DNA from 4 places in the Telluria sp. RB2R28 genome. Region 3 is predicted to be linked to each of the others. Evidence: predicted binding sites of a transcription regulator. Region 3 holds the regulator's gene; each other region holds the start of a gene.

Region 1 (4,195 bases), on a different contig from region 3:
CGCAACCCGCAGTATGCGATCGAGCAGCTCAACAAACTGTGCGAGCTGGGCGTGTCGATCGCGATCGATGACTTCGGCACCGGCTACTCGTCGCTGTCGTACCTGCACCGCTTCCCGATCCACACGATCAAGATCGACCAGTCGTTCGTCAAGGAGATCCACGAGGAAGACGGCCACTATCCGGTGATCCTGGCGATCATCTCGATCGCGCGCGGCCTGGGCCTGAACCTGATCGCCGAAGGCGTCGAGACCGAAGAACAGGCGCGCTACCTGCGTGCCAACGGCTGCATGACGATGCAGGGCTACCTGTTCTACCGCCCGATTTCGCTGGGCGACTTCATGGTGGCGCTGTGCAGCCGGCCCGGATCGAACCTGCGCGCCGTTCTGGCCTGAAGTGGGCATGCCCGACACGTCGTTGTACAGCGCCGAATTCCTGCGTGTGAAAGGCCTTGCCGAACGTGGCGTGGCCGAGGCCCAGCACAGCCTTGGCTTCATGTACGTGAACGGCCAGGGCGTGGCGCAAAGCGATGAACTGGCGGTGCGCTGGTACCGGCTCGCGGCCACGGCTAACCTGGCGCAGGCCCAGTACAACCTCGGCGTGATGCTGCAGAAGGGCCAGGGCGTGACCCAGGACTTCATGCTGGCCGCCCACTGGTACGAGCGCGCCGCCAGCCAGGGTTACGCGCTGGCCCAGTACAACCTGGGCTGGCTGTACGCCAAAGGACAGGGCGTGGCGCAGGACGTGGGCCGCGCCCTGCACTGGTTTCGCCTCGCCGCAGAGCAGGGCGAGCCGGGCGCCCAGCACAATCTCGGGATGATGTACGACACCGGCAAGGGCGTGGCGCAGGACCAGGATGCGGCGCTGGACTGGTACCGGCGCGCGGCCAGCCAGGGCTACGCCCGTTCGCAGTACAGCCTGGGCCTGCGCTACGACAGCGGCCAGGGCGTGGCGCGCGACCCGGCGCAGGCGCTCGAGTGGCTGCGCAAGGCCGCGCTGCAGGGCTATGCGCCGGCCCAGTTCAATCTGGGCCTGCGCTACGACAAGGGCCAGGACGTGGAAGCGGACGGCGAACAGGCGATGCTGTGGTACGGCCGCGCGGGCATCCAGGGTCATGCCAGTTCGCAGTTCAACCTCGCGCTGATGTATGACACCGGCCACGGTGTGCCGCAGGACGATGCGCTGGCCGCCATCTGGTACCGGCGCGCTGCCCAGCAGGGCCACGCCGGCGCACAGGACAGCCTGGGCATGCGCCATGAACACGGCCAGGGCGTGGTGCAGGATGCAGCGCAGGCCGCCATCTGGTACCGGCGCGCGGCCGAGCAGGGCTTGCCGGTGGCGCAGTACCACCTCGGGCAGCTCCTCGACACGGGCAATGGCGTCGACCGCGATCCAGTGGAGGCCACGGCCTGGTACCGCAAGGCGGCTGACCAGGGCCACCTGCGCGCGCAGTTCGACCTGGGCCTGCGCCACGAAAACGGCATCGGCGCGGCGCAGGACAGCGTGCAGGCACTCGGCTGGTACCGGCGCGCCGCAGCGCAGGGTTACGCGGCGGCGCAGTACATGGTGGCCACGCTGCTCGACCGGCTCGATCTGGGCGACCCGGCCGAAGCCACCGACTGGCTGCACAAGGCGGCCGACCAGAAGCACGCGCTGGCGCAGTTCGAGCTGGGGCTGCGCTACGACTGCGCCAAGGGCGCGGACAAGGATTACGAAGCCGCCCATTTCTGGTACCTGTGCGCGGCGCGCCAGGGCCACGCGCGCGCCCAGTTCAACCTGGGCGTGATGTATGCGGCGGGGCAGGGCGCGCCGCGCGATCTGGTCGAAGCCTATGCGTGGCTGCATCGGGCCGGCGGCGCCGGGATCGGGCCCGCACGCGACTACCTGGCCCGCACCGCGCGCCGCATGGATGCGCAGCAGCTGTCGCTGGCCGAAGGCTTGCTGCTAGCTTAATCTGCGTCCCGTCTTTGACCCGGCGCCACCCGCGCACGGGTGCGCTGCCGCACCCTCTGTCATGACACGCCACGCTATACTGTATGCCCATACAGCCACGGGCGTCCGATGGAACTCAACGACAAGCTCGAAATCCTGGCCGACGCGGCCAAGTACGACGCATCCTGCGCCAGCAGCGGTGCGCCCAAGCGCGGCTCCGAGGGCAAGGACGGCCTGGGCGCCACCACCGGCATGGGCATCTGCCACAGCTACACGCCCGATGGCCGCTGCGTTTCGCTGCTCAAGATCCTGCTCACCAATTTCTGCATCTACGACTGCCAGTACTGCATCAACCGGCGCACGTCGAACGTCCCGCGCGCGCGCTTTGCGGTCGATGAAGTGGTCAAATTGACGCAGGATTTTTACCTGCGCAACTACATCGACGGCCTGTTCCTCAGCTCCGGCATCATCCAGTCGGCCGACTACACGATGGAGCAGCTGGTGGCCGTGGCGCGCACCCTGCGCGAGGTGCACAACTTCCGCGGCTACATCCACCTCAAGACGATTCCCGATGCCGACCCGCTGCTCATTACCGAAGCGGGGCGCTGGGCCGATCGCCTGTCGGTCAATATCGAGCTGCCGACGCACGACAGCGTGACCAAACTGGCGCCCGAAAAGAGCGTCCACACGATCAAGCTGGCGATGGGCTCCATCCGGCGCAAGCTCGATGAAAAAGCCGAAGAGCCAAGGTCGCCCGCGTTTGCGCCGGCCGGCCAGAGCACGCAGATGATCGTCGGCGCTGACGCCAGCGACGACCACACGATCCTCAACACCGCCGAGACGCTGTACGGCAGCTATAAACTCAAGCGCGTGTACTACTCCGCCTTCAGCCCGATCCCGCAAAGCCCCAAGAGCGTGCCGCTCGCGCCACCGCCGCTGCTGCGCGAGCACCGCCTGTACCAGGCCGATTTCCTGCTGCGCAGTTACGGCTTCACGGCCGGCGAGATCATGCCGCAAACGGGCAATCTGGCGCTGGACATCGATCCCAAGCTGGCCTGGGCGCTGTCGAACCGCGACCAGTTTCCGATGGACCTGAACCGCGTCGATGCGACCCTCATCGCGCGGATCCCCGGCATCGGCCTGCGCAACGCCAAGCGCATCGCCGACCTGCGCCGCATCCGCCGCATCCGCTGGGAAGATTTATCGCGGCTGCGCTGCAGCCTGAAAAAACTGGCGCCGTTCGTCGTCACCGCCGACTACAAGCCGGCGCAGGGCGCGACCAGCTCCGACCTGCTGCGCAAGCACATGGCCGACGCGCCGCAGCAGATGAACCTGTGGCCGGAGCTGCAGGCAGCATGACCCCCGCGGCCAGCGCAGCCGTCGTCGCCAGCGAGGCCGTCGCCGCAGTCCGCGCGGGCCAGCCGCTGCTGGTGGCCTCGTTCGTCGAGTGGCGCGCTACGGCCCGCGCCCTGTTGCGCGCCGGCGTGCCGCCCGAGGCAGTGACGTGGGGCGAGCCGGGCGCCGACCTGTTTTCGAGCGCGCCGTCAGCGCCCGCATCGGCCCTGGAGACGGTGCAACCGACTGGCGACCTTCTCGCTGCCCCGCCTATCGAACGGGTGGCACAAGCCACGCCCAGGCCGCAGGTGCCGCGCTCCCTGATGGAGATGCTGCAGACGGCCGCCTGCTACCGCGACCACGACCGCTGGGCCTTCCTGTACCGCGTGGTTTGGCGCTGGCAGCAGGGCGAGCACGATGTGCAGTCGCCCGCCGACCCCGATGGCGCGCGGCTGGCGTCGATGGTCAAGGCCGTGCGGCGCGAGGTGCACGACATGTTTGCGTATATCCGCTTTCGCGAACGGCCGATCGAGGCCGGGCCGCCGCAGTTCGTCGCCTGGTTCGAACCCGCGCACGACGTGCTGCCGCAGGTGGCCGAACATTTCGTCGCCCGCATGGGCAAGATGACCTGGATGATCGCCACGCCCGAGGCCAGCGTGCTGTGGGATGGCGCCACGCTGCACGACGCCGGGCCATTGATGTCCGGCCCCGCCCACCTCGAGGACGACGGCGAGGCGCTGTGGCTGACCTATTACCGCAGCATCTTCAACCCCGCGCGCCTGAACACGAAGGTCATGCAAAGCCATGTGCCGTCGCGCTTCTGGAAGAACCTGCCCGAGGGGGCGCTGGTGCCGTCGATGGTCAGCCAGGCCGGCCTGGGCGCGCGCCGCATCGGCCAGGTCGCCGAGGTGGGCCAGCGCCGCGGCACGA
Region 2 (4,195 bases), 100 kb from region 3:
TGCTGCAGCGACGGCGCGCGGAAGCCCGTGCTGGCCGAGCCGCGCAGCAGCAGGTCCGGCGCCAGGCGATAGGCGGCGGCGAGCTTGCCGGTGGTGGTCGAGCCGAAGTCCGAGTAGCGCTCGTAGCGCAGCGCGGTCTGGACCTTGAGGCGGTCAGTCAGGTCCGTTTCGATGTCGACGTAGGCCGCGTTGCTGTGGCGATCGGTGTCGGTTTCGTCGCCCGGCTGGAAGCCCGGGAAGCCCTGGCTGCCGGCGTTGCCCCCCAAGCCCACGCCGTCGGCGTCGATGTACGAACCGGCTTCACCGGCGAAGATCTGGTAGTTCTCGCGGCGGTGCTCGAGGCCGAACGCGACGTTCATGCCCTTGAACACATCGCTGTAGAAGCGGCTGATGTCGGCGTTGGTGGTCGCCTGGCGGAACGAGAACGCGCCCGCGTAGAAGCGGTCGGCGCTGCGGCCCGGGCCGCCGCCAAGCAGATCGAGGTTGGCGATCGAGGCGTTGAGCGTATTGGCGATGTTGTACTTCAGGCGGTTGTAGCCGTAGGTCTGCGACAGGTCGGCATTCCATTCGCCGGCCGTCCAGCGGTAGCCGACGGTGCCCCAGCGGTCATCGACCTTGCCGTTGATGAACGGCACGAACCCGTCCGGGTACATCGCAGCCGAATTGCGCGACGGGATGTCTTCGGAACCCAGGCCTTCGCGGCCGAAGGCGGCCGACGAGGCGTCGCGCTGCTGCACGCCGGCGGTGAAGTAGAACTTGCCGCCCGCGCCAGCCGGGAATTCGCCGTTCAGGTAAATGGTCTGGTTGTCGGCTTTGGTGTCGCCGATGATGCGTGGGTTGCCGGGCTCCGAACGGTTGGAGCGGCCGCGGTCCGAGTATTCGCCGGTGATGCCCAGCACGCCGCCACCGAGGGCCACGCCGCAGTAGGCCGATGCCTGCCAGTTCTCGCCGTCGCCTTCGGTGTACTGGCCGTAGCCGGCCACCGATTCGCAGCCCAGGCTTTTCTTCAGGTCGATGTTGATCACGCCGGCAATCGCGTCCGAGCCGTATTGGGCGGCGGCGCCATCGCGCAGCACCTGCACTTCGCGGATTGCCATCACCGGGATGCCGTTCATGTCGGTGCCGGTGTTGCCGCGGTTGCGCGCGCCGAACAGGTTCACCAGCGCGACCGTGTGGCGGCGCTTGCCGTTGACGAGCACCAGGGTCTGGTCCGAACCCAGGCCGCGCAGGGCGGCCGAGTCGATCAGGTCGGCGCCGTCGGCGCCAGTCTGGCGCGTCGAGTTGAACGACGGCGACAGATTGCTCAGCACCTGCGCGAGGTCGAACTGGCCGCTTTGTTCGGCCGCTTTCGTCATCGGGATGAAGTCAATGGCGACCGGGGTGTCGGTGCTGGAGGCGGCGCCGACGCGGCGCGAGCCGACGACGCTCACGCTTGGCACGACGGCGTCGGTGGTGATGGCGGGTGCGGTTTGCGCCTGAACAGCGACAGGGGCGAGGGCAAGGGAAGCAAGAATGGTGCTGCCATACAGACTGGCCAACACGGAACGGGGCATGATTTTGAGTTTGAGCACTGGTTTCTCCGAAGGATGTTCGGATACTATCAATGGATCCTTCGATTGCCGTTGCAATGTGGCATTAACACAACGTTCTTGTTGTATAACTTTGTATTATCAATTCGGTTGCATAAGTAATTTCCTGGGGTAAATAAAGTACGTGCTCTGAAAAAGGTCGGCTATACTGTGTTTTTATACAGTATTTGTCATTTGACATGAGCCCGGCGTGACACAGCCTCCGACCAACCAGCCTCCCGCAGTCACGACCCTGCCGCCCTATGCCGAGTTGTTCTGCCTGTCGAACTTCTCGTTCCTGCAAGGGGCGTCGCATGCCGAGGAACTGGTGCTGCGCGCAGTGCAGCTCGGGTACTTCGCGCTGGGGATCACTGACGAATGCTCGCTGGCCGGTGTCGTGCGCGCACATGCCGAAGCCAAGGAAGCGGGCTTGCCGCTCATCATCGGCGCCCACTTCCATTTGCAGAATCCCGATGGCAGCCCGGCGCCGTCACTGATCCTGCTGGCGCAGAACCGCGAGGGTTACGGCAACCTGTCTGAATTCATCACGCTCGGGCGCACGCGCAGCGAGAAGGGGACGTACCTGTTGACCCCCGATGACCTGGCCGACCCGGCGCCGGAGAACGCGCACCTGCGCCACATGCCCGACTGCCTGGCGATCCTGCTGCCGCCGTATCCGGGGCACGAGGCGCAGGATGTCGACCGCCTGCACGCGCAGGCAGCGTGGATGGCCACGACCTTTCCGGGCCGTGCCTGGCTCGGCCTGACGTCGCTGCACCGCGCGTTCGACGATGCGCACCGCGCCACGGTCGAAGAAGTCGGCTGGCAGCATGGCTTGCCGATCGTGGCGCTGGGCCACGTCTGCATGCATGTGCGCTCGCGCAAGCCGCTGCAGGACACGCTCACCGCCACGCGCCTGAACAAGGCGGTGGCCGACTGCGGCTACGGGCTGGCGCAGAACGCCGAGCAGCACCTGCGCTCGCGCCTGCGGCTGGCCAATCTGTACACGCCCCAAGTGCTGGCCGAGACGGTGCGCGTGGCGCGCCTGTGCACGTTCTCGCTCGACGAGCTGCGCTACGAATACCCGGACGAAGTGGTTCCGCCCGGCCACACGGCGGCGAGCTTTTTGCGCGCCGAAACCTGGATCGGCGCGCACCGGCGTTTTCGCGACGGCATCCCGGCCAAGGTGCAGGCGCAGATCGAGCACGAGCTGGCGCTGATTTCCGAGATGCGCTACGAGCACTACTTCTTGACGGTGTACGACATCGTGCGCTTCGCCCGCTCGCAGCACATCCTGTGCCAGGGCCGCGGCTCGGCGGCCAATTCGGCCGTCTGCTATTGCCTCGGCATCACCGAGGTCGATCCGGCCCGCGCCAGCCTGCTGTTCGAGCGCTTCATCTCGCGCGAGCGCAACGAGCCGCCCGACATCGATGTCGACTTCGAACACCAGCGGCGCGAAGAAGTCATCCAGTACATCTACAACAAATACGGGCGCGATCGGGCGGCGCTGGCGGCGGTGGTGATCAGCTACCGCCCCAAGAGCGCACTGAGGGACAGCGGCCGTGCGCTGGGCATCGACCTTGGCATCGTCGAGAAGGTGGCCAAGACCCACCACTGGTTCGACAGCCGCGCCGACCTGCTGGGGCGCCTGGCCGAGAGCGGCCTGGATCCCGAGGCGCCGCTGTCGCGCCAGTGGGCCACGCTCGCGCAGTCGCTGCTGAACTTCCCGCGTCACCTGTCGCAGCATCCGGGCGGCTTCGTCATCGCGCGCGGCAAGCTCTCACGTCTGGTGCCGATCGAGAACGCGGCGATGGCCGACCGCAGCGTCATCCAGTGGGACAAGAACGATCTCGAAGAACTGGGGCTGATGAAGGTTGACGTGCTGGCGCTGGGCATGCTGTCGATGATGCGGCGGGGGCTGGAGCTGGTGGGCCAGCGCTATGGCAACGTGTTCGAGATGCAGGATATCCCGGCCGACGATACGGCGACCTACGACATGATCTGCCAGGCCGATACGGTGGGCGTGTTCCAGATCGAGTCGCGCGCGCAAATGAGCATGCTGCCGCGGATGCGCCCGCGCGTCTTCTACGACCTGGTGATCGAGGTGGCCGTGGTGCGCCCCGGCCCGATCCAGGGCGGCATGGTCCATCCCTATCTGCGGCGCCGCCAGGGCTTCGAGCCGGTGGTGTATCCGGGCGCCGACATGAAAGTGGCGCTCGAGCGCACGCTGGGCGTGCCGATCTTCCAGGAGCAGGTGATGCAGGTAGCGATCCTGGGTGCGGGCTTCACGCCGGGCGAGGCCGACCAGCTGCGCCGCGCGATGGCTGCCTGGAAGCGCAAGGGCGGGCTGGAACATTATTACGAGCGCATCACGAGCGGCATGCTCGAACGCGGCTACACCCTTGAATTCGCCGAGGCGATCTTCAGCCAGATCCAGGGCTTCGGCGAATACGGCTTTCCCGAGTCGCATGCGGCCAGCTTCGCGCTGCTGGCGTATGCCAGTTCGTGGCTCAAGTGTCACGAGCCGGCCGCGTTTCTATGCGCGCTGCTCAACAGCCAGCCGATGGGCTTTTACAGCCCGTCGCAACTGGTGCAGGACGCGCGCCGTCATGGCATCGAGGTGCGGC
Region 3 (4,195 bases):
AGCGAGAAAAAGACCTACGGCTTTACCACGACGATCCTGCACAACGACCGGCACAAGCCGATCGAGCACGGTTCGCTGCACAAGCCGATCCACACGTCGGTCGCGTTCGGCTACACGGATGCGCGTCAGCTGGCGTCCGTGTTCCAGGGCAAGGAGCCGGGCTTCCGTTACGGTCGCCAGGGCAATCCCACCATCAGCGCGCTCGAGGACAAGGTCAGCAAGATGGAAGATGGCGTCGCCACGCTGTGCTTCGGCACTGGCATGGCCGCCATCGGCGCGCTGTTCCAGGCGCTGCTCAAGGCAGGCGACGCCATCGTCTCGTCAAGCTTCTTGTTTGGCAATACCAACAGCCTGTGGCAGACGGTGGCGGGGCAGGGCGTTGATGTTGCCTTTGTAGACGCGACCGATGTGGCGCAGGTCGAAGCAGCCTTGACGCCAAACACGCGCATGGTATTCGTCGAGACGATCGCCAATCCGCGCACGCAAGTGGCGGACCTGGCCCGCATCGGCGAGCTGTGCCGTGAGCGGGGCATCCTGTACGTGGTCGACAACACGATGACGTCGCCATGGCTGTTCCGCCCGAAGAACGTGGGCGCCGGTCTCGTGGTCAACTCGCTGACCAAGTCGATTGGCGGCCACGGCATTGCGCTGGGCGGCGCGCTGACCGACACCGGCCTGTTCGACTGGAGCGCGTACCCGAACATCGCACCGAACTTTCGCAAGCAGCCAGCGCAGGCCCAGGGCATGGCGCAGCTGCGCGCGAAAGCACTGCGCGACTTCGGCGCGTCGCTCGGGCCGGAAGCGGCGCATCACATCGCCGTTGGCGCCGAGACGCTGGCGCTGCGCATGACCCGTACCTGTGCCAATGCACTGGCGCTGGCCACGATGCTCGAAGCTGATGAGCGCGTGGCCAAGGTCCACTATCCGGGCCTGGCGTCGCATCCGCAGCACGGTATCGTCACGTCGCTGTTTCGCGCCGGCGGTTCGCTGCTCAGCTTTGAGCTGCACGAGTCCATCGATCCGTTCGATTACCTCAACCGCCTGCAGCTGGCGATTCCTGCCTCGAACCTGGGTGACAATCGCACGCTGGTCATCCCGGTGGCGCACACGATCTTCTTCGAGATGGGCGCCGAGCGCCGCGCCAGCATGGGCATTGCCGAGTCGCTGATCCGCGTGTCGGTGGGCATCGAGGACACCGACGACCTGGTCGAAGACTTCCGCCAGGCGCTGGACGCATAAGCACGGTGTAAAGGCATGCAAAGAAGGCCGGCGCGATGCCGGCCTTGTCATTTTTACGGTTGAGTTCCACTGTAAAAGGGGGCTATGATGCCCCATCGTCAGCTTGTCATTTTCTTCGGATGCCCATGAACCGTTTCCTGCTCTGCCTTTCTCTGACTATTGCCAGCGGCGCCTATGCGGGCGAGCTGGAAGACGCCAACGCGCTGTTTGAAAAGAAGGATTATGCGGGCGCGCTCAAGCTCTATACCAAGCTGGCCAACGCCGGCAATCCGCAAGCGCAGCAGCAGCTGGGACAGATGTACTGGTATGGCGAAGCCGGTGCCGTCGACGAGCCGGCGGCCAGGGCATTGTTCGAAAAGTCGGCCGCCAAGGGCAACAAGGTCGCGGCCGAATCGCTGGTCGTGATGGAACAGCGCGTGACCAAACGCGCCGAGATCGATTACTGGATCAAGGGCTATGACGGCGCCGAATTACAGTCAGGCGAATACCGCTGCCCGTCGCCGCGCATTCCGGCCGTGTCGAAAGTGAATGACGAGATCGATCGCGTCAACAAGCTGGTGACGGGCTGGCAGGACTGCTACAACAAGATGGTGACGAACCTGAATGCGCAGTCGCCGCTGACCAAGAAGATCCCGGCCGATATTGCGAAGCTCATGAACAAGCAGGAGGCGGACGCCTCGGCAGCCCACCTGGAGCAGGTGCGGCAGAATATCGCGGAAGGCGCGAAGGTCAATTCAAAGATGATCCTGGCGGATTTTGCAGCGTGGCGCAATGCCACCGAGGCATTCATCAACCAGCACAACGCCGTGGTGAAGAAGGCGTCGAACTGAGCAATGCCGGGTAGGGCAACGCCGGGTAAAGCAGGCACCGGCCGGGGAGGCCGGCGCCATTACATCAGTTCCAGCTACGCATCAAGCCGACAGCCAGGCCTTCGAGCGCGAATTCTTCGTCTGGCGAGACGGCAATGATGTTGAAGTCAGGGTTTTCTGGCAGCAGTTCGACCAGGTCGCCCGTCTTGCGATAGCGCTTGACCGTGACTTCGTCGCCCAGGCGCGCAACGACGATCTGGCCGTTCTTGGCGCTGTCGATTTTCTTGACCGCCAAAAAGTCGCCATCCATGATGCCTGCATCGCGCATCGACCAGCCTTTGACCTTTAGCAGAAAATCAGGCCGCGCCGCGAACATGGCCGCGTCGACGTTGTAGGTGGCTTCGACGTGCTCTTGCGCCAGGATCGGATTACCCGCCGCAACGCGCCCGACCAGCGGCAGCGACATGAACGACGGCGGCGGCATCGGGATCGCTTCGACGCTCGCGCCGATCAGGCGGATGCCGCGCGATGTGCCAGGTGAAATTTCGATGGCGCCCTTGCGCGCCAGTGCTTGCAGATGTTCTTCAGCCGCATTGGCCGAGCGGAAACCCAGTTCAGAAGCGATTTCAGCCCGGGTTGGGGGGAAACCGGTGTTCTCGATCGCTTCCTTGATCAGGTTCAGGATCTGTTCTTGCCGTGCAGTGAGCTTTAGCATAAATGTGTTACAGCAACCGGTTATGTATGTAACCTGTATTTTTGTACAGTATTCTCGCGCGCGCAAGGGGAAACGCGAAAAATATCGCGAAAATCGTGATTCAGGGTGCAAATAGCCGTCAAAACGCTGGAATTGTCGAGTCAGATACGCCAAATGCGGGGCCAATCGAGGCGATAAAGCATCATCGGGGGTTTCCAAGTCACCGATATTCAGGTTATAATTGCCGGCTTTCCCTTCCCACACTCGTCTTGACGCCGAGGTGGGCATTTGTTAAACGTCCTCAAGGAGTAATGCATGCGTCATTATGAAATCGTTTTTATCGTCCATCCGGACCAGAGCGAACAAGTTCCGGCGATGATCGAGCGTTACAAGACCACGGTGACCAGCCGCGGCGGTAACATCCATCGCGTTGAAGACTGGGGCCGCCGCCAGATGGCGTACCAGATCCAGAAGCTGCCAAAAGCACACTACATCTGCCTGAACATCGAATGCGACAACGAGACCCTGGTCGAGCTGGAAACTGCATTCAAGTTCAATGATGCGGTTCTGCGTCACCTGACCGTCAAGCTGAAAAAAGCTGAAACCGCACCGTCGCCGATGATGAAATCGGTGCAGCGCGAAGACGCAGCCAAGAGCCACCGTGCCGAAGCCGCTGCGCCAGCAGCCGCTCCAGCCGCTGCGCCAGCGCCTGCTGCTGCTTAAGTTTTTCCCAGTTATTCGTAGTAACCAGTAACACCGGGTGCATAACGCAAACCACCTCCAGCTCATGGCGACCATCGCCGAGCGCGACGTACTGCGTTACACCCCGGCCGGTGTGCCAATCGTTTCAGCCGTCCTGATGCACGAATCGCAGCAGGAAGAGGCCGGAGTCGAAAGGTCGGTCGCGTTCGAAGTCCCCGCGTTCGCCGCGGGCGAGATTTCGGGCAGGTTTGCCAGCGCCGAATTGGGCGCCAGCTACAGGTTCAACGGATTTCTTGCACGGAAAAATCGCAACAGCAAAGCCCTGGTGTTTCACATCATTGATTTCAGTGCCGCTTAACCCGGCAATTTAGATACAGGAGCCTCAAATGGCATTCGGTAAAAAGTTCGACAAAAACAAAGCGAAACTCAAAGAGAAGCGCAAACAGCAAAACCCGCTGTTCAAGCGCAAGAAATTCTGCCGCTTCACCGCCGCTGGCGTTGAGCAGGTGGACTACAAGGACGTCGACACCCTGAAGGACTTCGTCCAGGAAAACGGCAAGATCATGCCAGCACGTCTGACCGGCACCAAGGCGCACTACCAGCGTCAGGTCGACACCGCGATCAAGCGCGCACGCTACCTTGCGCTGCTGCCGTACACCGACCTGCACCACGGTTAATCGTCGGTCACGACAGTCAGATATCTGGAGATCACTATGCAAATCATTCTGTTGGAAAAAGTAGTCAACGTCGG
Region 4 (4,195 bases), on a different contig from region 3:
CATCGGGCGCGCCCTGCATCGCCGCACGCGCCGCGCGCTGGGAAAAACCCCGCTGCAGCAGGAATCGCATCTGCTTGGCGCGCGCCGCGGCATCCTCGGCGACCGTGCCAAATTTGCGTTGCCAGACTTCGACCGCACGCGCGGTCTCGCTGTCGGACAGCCCGGCCTTGATCTCGACCAGGGCGTCGCTTGTTAAACCATGATTTTTCAATTCGGCCATCACGCGACTGTCGCCATAACGGCTCGCTTTACGGTTGACCAGGGATTCGGCAAAGCGCTCCTGCGACAACCAGTTATTTTTTTCAAGAAAATCGAGCAGGGCATCGACGTCATCCCCCTCTTCCGCATACTTGGACAGCTTGCGGCGCAGTTCGAAGCGGCTGTGCTCGCGCTGGGACAGATAGCGCAGCGCGCGGCCCTTGAGACTCAGTACGGGTGCTCGCATGGGTAACGTCAGCCCATCAGCATGGCGCCAGGCGCCGGTGGCAAGCTGCTGCCACCGCGCCCTGCGCCGGCTGATTATTCACCAACCGCCTGCAGCTTCGGCTTGTCGTCGCCACCGATCGTCGGCGGCAGTTCGCGCACACCCAAGGCGGTACGGACCTTGTTTTCGATCTCGCGCGCCAGGGCTGGACGGTCACGCAGGAACTGACGCGCGTTGTCTTTACCCTGACCAATACGCTCGCCGTTGTAGCTGTACCACGAGCCCGACTTCTCGACGATTTTGTTATCTGCGCCGAGATCCAGAATTTCGCCTTCACGGGACGTGCCTTCTCCATAAAGAATGTCGAAGTGCGCTTCTTTAAATGGCGGGGCGATCTTGTTCTTGACGACCTTGACCTTGGTTTCGTTACCGATCACTTCGTCGCCCGACTTGATCGAGCCGGTACGACGGATGTCCAGGCGCACCGATGCGTAGAACTTCAGCGCGTTACCACCGGTGGTGGTCTCGGGGCTGCCGAACATGACACCGATCTTCATGCGGATCTGGTTGATGAAGATGACCAGCGTGTTGGTGCGGTTGATCGAGCCAGTGAGCTTGCGCAGCGCTTGCGACATCAGACGCGCCTGCAGGCCGGGCAACGAGTCACCCATGTCGCCTTCGATTTCGGCGCGTGGCGTCAGGGCCGCGACCGAGTCGATGACGACCAGGTCGACACTGCCCGAGCGCACCAGCGCGTCGGTGATTTCAAGCGCCTGCTCGCCGGTATCCGGCTGCGAAATCAGCAGTTCGCTCAGGTTGATACCCAGCTTTTGCGCGTAGGTGACGTCGAGTGCGTGCTCGGCGTCGATGAACGCGCAGGTGCCACCCAGTTTTTGCATCTGGGCGATGGTCTGCAGCGTCAGGGTGGTTTTACCCGACGATTCAGGACCGTAGATCTCGACGATACGGCCGCGCGGCAGGCCGCCGACGCCCAGCGCGATGTCCAGGCCCAGCGAGCCGGTGGAGACCGTTTGTACTTCTTCGACCGGCGTGTTCGCATCCATGCGCATCACCGAGCCCTTGCCGAACTGCTTTTCAATCTGCGCCAGGGCGGCAGCCAGCGCCTTGCCCTTATCAGCGGCGTTCAATGCGGTTTTTTTGTCGTCCATGGTGTACTTTCTGTCGTGGAGTAGGCAAGGTGTGGGCGGTCACGCGCACTTCAAGAGCCAGTACTGTATAAAAATCCAGTGGTTTTTGCAAGCAAAAAGACGTGGTTATCTTACCAACAATCGCTCGGGACTCGCATTGTGGCGGTAAATCCAACACAATGAGAACCGGTTCGATCACGCGTGTTCGATGAACAAGCGACAACGTCAATAAGAGGTGCCCATGCGAATTCTGCTTGCCGAAGATGATAGCGTACTTGCCGATGGCCTGACGCGCTCCCTGCGCCAGTCCGGCTATGCCATCGATTGTGTCAAGAACGGCCAGGATGCCGATACCGCCCTGTCCACGCAGGAGTTCGATCTGCTCATTCTCGACCTGGGCCTGCCGAAGATGTCCGGGCTGGAAGTGCTGCGCCGCCTGCGCGCGCGCGCTTCGCTGCTGCCTGTATTGATCCTGACTGCGGCCGATTCCGTCGAGCAGCGCGTCGAGGGTCTCGATCTGGGCGCCGACGACTACATGGCCAAGCCGTTTGCGCTGTCCGAGCTCGAAGCGCGGGTGCGGGCGCTGACCCGCCGCGGCGCCGGCGGGGGCGCGGCCGTCGTGCGCCACGGCCCGTTGGTCTATGACCAGGTCGGCCGCAGCGCCTACATCAACGACCAGATGCTCGACCTGTCGGCGCGCGAGCTGGGCCTGCTCGAAGTGCTGCTGGCGCGCACCGGACGCCTCGTCTCCAAGGAGCAACTGGTCGACCACCTGTGCGAATGGGGCGAAGAAGTTTCCAACAACGCCATCGAGGTCTACGTGCACCGCCTGCGCAAGAAGATCGAGGTCGGCGGCGTGCGTATCGCCACCGTGCGCGGCCTGGGCTATTGCCTCGAGAAATTCTCCGAGGCCAGCGCGGCCGCTGCAGCCGCTGCCGCCGCGAACGACGCCCGCATCCCCGCCACTGCCGCCGCCGACAAGTGAACGCCGGCTTCACGCCCGAGCCCGCGCATCAGCAGCCGCAGCAGCAGTTCGAGCCGCTCTACGTTCCACCCAACCCCGAGCCGGACGAAAACATCCGTCACTCGCTGTTCGGGGAAATCCTCGACTGGATGCTCGCGCCGCTGCTGCTGCTGTGGCCGATGAGCATTGCGATCACCTATCTGGTGGCGAAATCGATCGCCAATCAGCCGTTCGACGACGCGCTCGAAGACCGGGTCACGGTGCTGGGCCAGCAGATCCGCACCGTGGACGGCAAGACGGTCGGCCAGCTGCGCACGGCCGGACGCGACATCCTGCGCGCGGACGACGTCGACAGCGTGTATTACCTGCTGGCCGGGCCGGCTGGCGAACACCTGGACGGCGACCGCGACCTGCCGCGTCCACGCGCCAACCGCGCCGGCGAACCGGCCCGCAGCGGCACCGTCGAATTTCGCAACGACACCATTCACGGCACGCCGATCCGCGTGGCCTACGCGTATGTGAATCTCGATCCGCTGCACGAACGGACGGCCTCGCCGACGACGCCGCCGCTGGCACTGGTGCAGGTGGCCGAGACGCTCGACAAGCGCGCGCACCTGGCCAATGAAATCATCAAGGGCGTGATCCTGCCCCAGTTCATCATCCTGCCGGTGATCCTGGCGCTGGTCTGGTTCGCGCTCTCGCGCGGCCTGAGTCCGCTGGCCGAGCTGCAGCAGCGCATCCGCGCGCGGCCGCAGGACGATCTGTCGCCGATCGATCCGCGCCAGGTGCCCGAAGAAATCTCGCCGCTGGTGGGCTCGTTCAACGACATGCTCGAGCGCCTGGGCAAGACGGTGGAGATGCAGAAACGCTTCATCGCCGACGCCGCCCACCAGATGAAGACGCCGCTGGCCGGCATGCGCATGCAGTCCGAACTGGCCCTGCGCGAAGTCGATCCGGCCGAGATCCACCGCTCGCTCGAGCAGCTGGCCAAGAGCTCCGAATCGGCCACGCGCCTGATCAACCAGTTGCTGGCCCTGGCGCGCGCCGAGAACCAGCCGCAGGCGGGCCTGGCGTTCGACGAGATCGACCTGGCCGCAGTGGCGCGCGAGACCGTGCAGGACTGGGTGCAGGCGTCGTTCGCCCATCAGATCGACCTGGGTTTCGAGCCGCCCGCCAATGACGACGAGCGGGTGATGATCGCCGGCCAGCCCCTGATGCTGCGCGAGATGCTGTCGAACCTGATCGACAATGCGCTGCGCTATACGCCTGCCGGCGGCAGCGTGACGGTGCGCGTGCGCAGCAGCGGCGAGCACGCGCTGCTCGAAGTCGAAGACACCGGCCCCGGCATCGCGCCGGCCGAACGCCTGCACGTGTTCGAACGCTTCTACCGCATCCTGGGCAGCAATACCCAGGGCAGCGGCCTGGGGCTGGCGATCGTGCGCGAAATCGTGCAGCAGCACGGCGCCGACATCGACATCTTCAATAATCCACGCAGCGTGTCCCCGCGCTTTCCGGGCAGCCTGTTTCGCCTGACCTTCCCACCGCCTGTGGGCGAACCCGATCATGCCGACTGATTACATCCCCGAACCGACCCCCGACACCATGGCGCGTGCGCGCCTGGAACACGCCCGCGCGATCCACTGGAACCGCACGCGGCGC

Evidence for each region. The regulator LexA, encoded in region 3, represses DNA repair genes until DNA is damaged. The targets are predictions, from matches to a motif close to ACTGTATNNNNATACAGT.
Region 1: the regulator LexA is predicted to act here: its motif matches at 2,030-2,047, upstream of AC56LV_RS23245 (putative DNA modification/repair radical SAM protein).
Region 2: the regulator LexA is predicted to act here: its motif matches at 1,737-1,754, upstream of AC56LV_RS11240 (error-prone DNA polymerase).
Region 4: the regulator LexA is predicted to act here: its motif matches at 1,656-1,673, upstream of recA (recombinase RecA).

Annotation. Positions count from the first base shown of each region.
Region 1 is NZ_JCASIK010000009.1:48,401-52,595, reverse strand. It holds gene AC56LV_RS23255 (GGDEF/EAL domain-containing response regulator) at 1-393, shown strand, start outside; gene AC56LV_RS23250 (SEL1-like repeat protein) at 401-1,951, shown strand; gene AC56LV_RS23245 (putative DNA modification/repair radical SAM protein) at 2,060-3,289, shown strand; gene AC56LV_RS23240 (UdgX family uracil-DNA binding protein) at 3,286-4,195, shown strand, end outside.
Region 2 is NZ_JCASIK010000002.1:817,761-821,955, reverse strand. It holds gene AC56LV_RS11245 (TonB-dependent receptor plug domain-containing protein) at 1-1,571, opposite strand, end outside; gene AC56LV_RS11240 (error-prone DNA polymerase) at 1,780-4,195, shown strand, end outside.
Region 3 is NZ_JCASIK010000002.1:714,738-718,932, reverse strand. It holds gene AC56LV_RS10825 (cystathionine gamma-synthase family protein) at 1-1,239, shown strand, start outside; gene AC56LV_RS10820 (tetratricopeptide repeat protein) at 1,275-2,069, shown strand; gene lexA (transcriptional repressor LexA) at 2,134-2,763, opposite strand; gene rpsF (30S ribosomal protein S6) at 3,058-3,465, shown strand; gene priB (primosomal replication protein N) at 3,503-3,802, shown strand; gene rpsR (30S ribosomal protein S18) at 3,831-4,121, shown strand; gene rplI (50S ribosomal protein L9) at 4,158-4,195, shown strand, end outside.
Region 4 is NZ_JCASIK010000010.1:24,185-28,379, reverse strand. It holds gene recX (recombination regulator RecX) at 1-445, opposite strand, end outside; gene recA (recombinase RecA) at 520-1,593, opposite strand; gene AC56LV_RS23855 (response regulator) at 1,814-2,557, shown strand; gene AC56LV_RS23850 (sensor histidine kinase) at 2,554-4,110, shown strand; gene AC56LV_RS23845 (DUF4212 domain-containing protein) at 4,100-4,195, shown strand, end outside.